2 regions of the Paenibacillus nuruki genome follow, and region 2 is predicted to be linked to the other one. Evidence: predicted binding sites of a transcription regulator. Region 2 holds the regulator's gene; the other holds the start of a gene.
What was found. The regulator CtsR, encoded in region 2, represses protease genes until heat stress. The targets are predictions, from matches to a motif close to ATGGTCAATAAAGGTCAAACA.
Positions count from the first base shown of each region.

Region 1: the regulator CtsR is predicted to act here: its motif matches at 1,661-1,681, upstream of clpP (ATP-dependent Clp endopeptidase proteolytic subunit ClpP).

Region 1 covers NZ_OY725677.1:4,080,716-4,084,149, forward strand. Annotated here, with positions in the region: gene RCP16_RS18055 (sugar-binding transcriptional regulator) at 76-1,107, opposite strand; tRNA gene RCP16_RS18060 (tRNA-Arg) at 1,360-1,434, shown strand; gene clpP (ATP-dependent Clp endopeptidase proteolytic subunit ClpP) at 1,790-2,386, shown strand; gene RCP16_RS18070 (stalk domain-containing protein) at 2,466-3,434, opposite strand, start outside.
Region 2 covers NZ_OY725677.1:5,008,189-5,011,622, forward strand. Annotated here, with positions in the region: gene serS (serine--tRNA ligase) at 1-1,028, opposite strand, end outside; gene RCP16_RS22145 (CtsR family transcriptional regulator) at 1,742-2,203, shown strand; partial or broken gene mcsA (protein-arginine kinase activator protein McsA) at 2,231-2,754, shown strand; gene mcsB (protein arginine kinase) at 2,768-3,434, shown strand, end outside.

The sequences.
Region 1 (3,434 bases), 930 kb from region 2:
AGGCATGTCAAGACAACATTATAGAGTAAAACTTGTGTGCCGTACCGCTAGACGTTCGAAAATGAAGCAAAAGGACTAGTCTAGTTCTTTCACAATTTCTCTAGCGGCGGCTTCGTCAATGACCAGAATATCTTCCTGACCGAATTTGAGTACAGCATGAATCGATTTGGCCTTGCTACGGCCTCCAGCAATACCGATAACCACTTCCGCTTTGGAAATATCATCGAGCTGAAGTCCCATCGTCAACATCTGGTGCACCGTCTCACCCTGTTCATTAAAATAATGACCGAATGATTCAGCAACAGCTCCAGCGGCATGAATTTCTTCCGCTGCCTCGGGTTCAAGTCTACGGCGACGCACCATCTCCATCGCATCTCCGATTCCGTGCATAATGATACGTGCTTTACGAATCAGACCCACAATTTCACGGATATTCTGATCCTGATAAAGCAATTCGTAAGCATCTTCACGTAACAAATCGGGAATATGCAATAACCGATACTGTGCGCCTACACGCTTTGCCATAGTGGAAGCAATCGAATTCGCCTGAAATTCCATACTCTCTCCAAGTCCGCCTCTTGCCGGTACAAACCAGGCATTCTTGAGAGGTGCCGGTATGGATGGACTGAGTTGCTCGGCGACTTCAGCTAATGTAAAGCCTCCTGTTACAGCAACGACATCGTCCTCACGGATTACACTGAGCAGCGCTTTGGCTCCTGCTCGTCCAAGCTCTTGCTTAGCCATAATAGATATGTCACTATCACCAGGAACGACAATGACTTGTCTCAGCTTATAGAAAGTGCGAATACGTTCTTCCAGATTGGATAATCCAAGCAGTTCCTGAATAATAGGCTCAAGTTCATCAAGCAATTGCTTGCCTGCTTCACTAACCTTCATTCCCGTACTTTCAATCTCAAGCAATCCTTGCGATTTGAGAAGATCGGTCTCTGCACGTAAGACGCGTTCAGTCATATTAAGCGATGTGGCGAGTGATCTTCTTCCAACCAGCCCTACCATCATAACCTGATGCAGAATCGTATATCTTTTTTTGAGTACTTCGGTGAGATCGGGCAGAAGCTGCTTTTGTATTTCTAATATTTTTCGCATGCATTCCACTCCTGCAACTTATCTCGCTCAGTGTCCATTATATCCGTTATTCAATAAATTGGACTTAAAACGTCCCGGCGTAACTTTTTAAGTCCCACGTCTATCTTAACCAATTTTCCATGCAGAAGCAAGTTTTTCATGCAACTATTCTGTGAGAGGTTGATGTTATCGTTTTTCTTGATTATGGTATGAATCGTCAACTTGCTTTTTATAGGTAGATATCCTATAATCAATCGTACTGCTGTTTTACATGCGCCCGTGGTCCAATGGATATGACGTAGGCCTCCGAAGCCTGAGATCCAAGTTCGATTCTTGGCGGGCGCGCCATTTAATTAAGTTATAATGCAGTGTTGTTTTTATGATCAATACGATTATGTACGTACTTACTATGTTCTATCCTATCGTAGAAGTATTTGCGCAACATTAAGTGAATTACCTATAAACGCAGAATACCCTTCAACCAGCCGATGCTGGTTATTTTTATACCCAAAATTAGGTTGCTCTCTTCTTCATTAACCTATTTTGCAGAAGTTCCTTCACTTTTGGTCAGGATAGTTTGACTTTCTTTGACTTTTGGTTTGAATTATCCTATAATGTGGTAAGAACAATGAGTATCTTCTAATACAATATTTGATCTATAATTATTCTATTGATGATGTACAACTTTGAAGGAGGGTTTCTAGTGAGTTATATTCCAATGGTCGTTGAACAAAGCAGTCGTGGGGAACGTGCCTATGACATTTACTCTCGTCTGTTAAAAGACCGCATTATTTTTCTCGGTTCTGAAGTCAATGATGTTGTAGCCAATGCGATTATCGCACAATTGCTGTTTCTGGAAGCCGAAGACCCGGAGAAAGACATCCACCTATATGTTAACAGTCCAGGCGGTTCGATCACTGCGGGAATGGCTATTTACGATACAATGCAATTTATCAAAGCTGATGTATCTACCATCTGTGTAGGTATGGCGGCAAGTATGGGCGCATTTTTACTTAACGCTGGTGCTAAAGGTAAACGTTTTGCATTGCCTAACAGCGAGATTATGATTCACCAACCACTTGGTGGAGCACAAGGACAAGCAACAGATATCGAAATCCGTGCTCGTCGTATTCTTAAAATGCGTGATAAATTGAATAAAATTCTAGCAGAACGTACAGGTCAACCGTTGGAACGTATCGAAAAAGATACAGACCGCGATTACTTTATGACTGCTGCTGAAGCAAAAGATTACGGTATCGTTGATAAAGTGATTGAAAATACACCTCCACAAGGGGTATAATTTTACTCCAGCATGCTGGAACAACACGCAAAAAAGCCTCCGGGGTATAAACCGGAGGCTTTTTTGTATACTTTTTTATTTAAGCTTTGTATGCATCAAGTGGATTCACGCCTGATGGCAACACTTGTTTGAAAGTAATCGGGAATTCTGGCATACCTGCTGCATAAGGTGCGATATCATATTGTTGGAAAAACAGAGTGATTCCGCTATCTGTTAAATAGTATCCTTGATTAGCAGCAATTCCTTTAAAACTATCTTTAAAGTAAAGATCTCCATTTTTTTTCATTTGAGCATTGATAATTTTGTCGATATCTTTACGATAATTGCTATTGGATTTGAGCAAGTCGCCTAATTGAATTTGCTTGCCATCTTTTAATGAGAATGTCATGCCTGTTTGTATAGAACTACCATGCGCACCACCAAGATATTCATAATCAGTCACTAGGATACTTAGTACACCATTACGATTGTACGTTATTTTATAACCGCTATCGATTTCATAAGTGATAACTGAATCTTTAGGAGGTGCACCAAATTCTTTAGCTTGTTTTTGTACTTTTTCTAAATACGTTTGAGCGTGTGCTGCAAAAGCTTTATTAATCGCTGCTTCAGCTTCTGCATTGTCTAGACCGGATACCACTGGATATTTAATATTGGTCTCTGTATAATTATTCGTTTTGGTTGGTTTTAGAGTGGTTGTTGTTACTTCAATATTGTTTAAGCCCTCTTTGGTTATATTTACAGTACGTGTAGCACCATTCCATACCGCACGATATCCCAATTGATCTGTCACGGCTTTGATTGCTACATAAGAAGTACCGTTGACTATTTTGGCATCATAACTATCCCCAATGGTACTACCATCCAATGTCACAAATACACCGTCATCTGAACCTGATCCTAGAGCAAAAGATGCTTTGTGTTTATCTTTTGTCACTGTTACTGTTTTCTCTTTCGCATTGAAAGTGACTGTAGCACCGATTGCTTTGGCTGTAGCTTTCAAAGGAAGCAATGAGCTACCATTCGCACTTACAATCCCTGTAGTTGC
Region 2 (3,434 bases):
TCAATATCATATTGTTTGTAGGTTTTTTGAGACATGTCTCCTGTACATACGGCTACCACTTGATAAGGAAGTTCTAATAATTGAAGTAACTCTTCAGCATTAGCTGTAATCTCTTGGTGAATGTGTTCAGATATTTCAGCATTTGCTTCGCAGAAAATGACTTGTTCTACTTTGGCGAATTGATGAACTCTATATAGTCCCCGCACGTCTTTACCTGTTGATCCTACTTCGCTACGGAAATTTTGAGAAACAGCGGCTAATCGAATAGCACCTTGAGAAAGGTCAATGATCTCATTTTGATAATAAGAGACGAGAGCTACTTCAGAAGTTCCTGTTAACCATTTATCTTCGTTTTCTATTTTAAAAGTCTGATCTATTCCTAAAGGAAAGAAAGCTGTATTGCTTAGAGCCGAACTTCTTACTAACGTAGGAACCTCCATAGGAAGATAACCTTTGGCCAGTAATAGATCCAAAGCGAGTTGTTGTACTGCCCGATGTAGCAAAGCACCTATACCTGTTAAATAATAATTACGACTCCCCGCTACTCTTACTCCTCTAGAAGTATCGATCATCTGATGGATCTCACCTAGTTCTATATGATCTTTAAAAGCGAATGGGAACTCTGGTGGTGTACTCCATGTACGAATGACTACATTATCTTTATCCGATTGTCCTTGAGGCGTGTCTGGAGAAACATAATTAGGAACAAGTTCCATCAGTTGAGTATATTCCTGTTGAACAACTTTACTTTCTTGTTCCAATTGTTGAAGTTCTTGATTGATTTGTTTGACTTGATCTTTAAGGGCTTGGATCGTTTCTATAGGTAATAACGACTGTTGTTGCATATGACCACTAATAGTATGTGTTAACTGATTTCGTTGCTGACGCAATTGTTCGATCTGCTGTAAATATTGATTTTTGAGCTGGTTTTTTTCAAGAAGAGTTGTGATCGATACGTCTATTTTTTTCTGATCAGCCACCTCTTGTAGTTCTGTAAAATGATTTTTAATATACTGGATGTCTAACATAAATCACCGCTCCTTTTTCAAATTGAAAGGTAAAATGCACAAAAAAGCTCCTCATCACTTGGGACGAGGAGCTTTTTGCTCGCGGTGCCACCCAACTTGATCAAATACTTTATAGTATCTGATCCTCTTAGGTTTCGCGATAACGGGCGAAAACCGTTTAACTTAGGAAGCAACAAGTAGAAATCTATCATTTCTTTGCTGCTTCTTGCCGAGAACGCCTCCAGGTTGGATTCCTTTCGATGGCCGTTTCATAGTATTGAATTTGTTGTATTGTAGCGTACTTTTAAAAAAAGTGTCAAGGGATACTTGCAACTAATTTTTATTTCTGATAGGTTGTATACAACTAAATTCTTAAAAATATGATTTTCTATATTATATTTTGTCTAAACCCCTTGGCAAATTCTGAAAATATGTTATAATTAATTAAAGTCAAAGAAAGTCAAAGTCAGCGACTATTCAAAATAATAACTGATCTAGTTATTGCGAGATATGAATATACCTGATGGTTTGATGTTAAATAGGATTTATGAACTTTTGATTATAATGATCAGATTATTCATGAATCTATTGCTGTATCATCAAACTGTATATCTTCTTTGGTTTCTTACGATTAGGTTTATGGTTAAGTGATATCTATCTGCTATTTTGAACTTATGATAAATGGATCAAAGTTAGAATAAGTAAATGTTTTAAACATGATGGAGGAATATACAATGCGTAATATCTCCGACATTATCGAACAATATCTAAAACGAATGCTGCAAGATAGTGGAGAGGGAGCAGTCGAGATACAGCGTAATGATTTAGCTGATCAATTCTCTTGTGTACCTTCGCAGATCAATTATGTAATTAGTACACGTTTTACATTGGAAAAAGGATATCTGGTTGAAAGCAAGCGCGGTGGCGGTGGTTATATTCGTATCCGGCGTCTTGAATTGCCTGCTCAAGCTATTCTTCATACTCATATTCATGAGAGTATTGGACAGCATATGAGCCAGACAGCTGCTGAAGGTTTGGTATATCAGTTACTTGAAGCTAGAGTCATTTCCAATCGTGAAGCAGAACTGATGCGTGCAGCAGTATGTAGAGATGTTATTTCGATCAAGCTTCCCTACAGGGATGAGATCCGTGCAAGAATGATGAAGGCGATGTTAATTGCATTGCTTCGTCCCTAATCATTCGGGAGAAAGGGGCAATACGTGATGATTTGTCAAGAATGTCAGGTAAGACCGGCAACTCTTCATTTTACTAAAATTGTTAACGGTGAAAAAAATGAGTTTCATATTTGTGAGACTTGTGCTCGTGAAAAAGGCGAATTGATTCCGGGAACTTCCGGAGGCTTTTCGATTCATAGTCTACTATCTGGTCTAATGGATTTTGATTCTAGTAGTAAAGGGCAACTTGCCGGGCAATGTAGTGAAGATGTTCATTGTGAAGAATGTGGTATGACATATACTCAATTTCGTAAATTAGGACGATTTGGGTGTAGTTCATGTTATAAAACGTTTGATAATCAATTAGATCCTCTTTTAAAAGAGTACATGGCAGCACTTCTCATGCTGGCAAGCTTCCTAAACGAAGTGGAGTCAAAGTTAAAATCAAGCGTCAAATGAGTGACTTAAAGCAAGAATTAAAAGAACGTATTGCTGAAGAGGAATTTGAAGAAGCCGCACATTTGAGAGATGAAATACGCGAGCTAGAAAAACAAATTTCACAGGAGTCATAAGGAGGAATAACTTATGCCGAATCTCCGTTTTACAGAAAAACCTTTGAGCGATTGGATGCAAAAGGGCGGAGAATATTCGGATGTTGTGATCAGTAGTCGGGTGCGTATAGCCCGTAATCTGATACATCACCCTTTCCCGATTCTGGCAAATATGGAGCAGGCGCAAGATGTACGGAACCAGTTAACAGAAGTGTTGAGTAATGAAGCACTTCAAGATTTGGGACCGTTCGAGCCATTGCTTTTAGATGAATTAGAAGATGTAGATCGCCAAGTGTTAATGGAGAAACATTTGATCAGTCCCAATTTACTGAATGATTCCAAAAGTGGAGCTGTTCTGCTAACCGATGATGAATCTGTTAGTATCATGGTAAATGAAGAAGATCATTTGCGTATCCAGTGTTTATATCCTGGATTTCAATTGCAAGAAGCATGGGAACGTGCGACTCAAATTGATGATGCTTTTGAAGAAGTAGTGGACTTTGCTTTCGATGATCGCAGAGGTTATCTGACAAGTTGTCCAACTAATGTAGGTACAGGGCTTAGAGTGTCTGTAATGCTCCATCTACCTGCACTGGCTATTATGAATCAGGTAGGGCGTGTGTTATCTGCTGTATCTCAAGTAGGACTTGCTGTACGAGGTCTATACGGAGAAGGTAGCGAAGCGATCGGAAATATTTTTC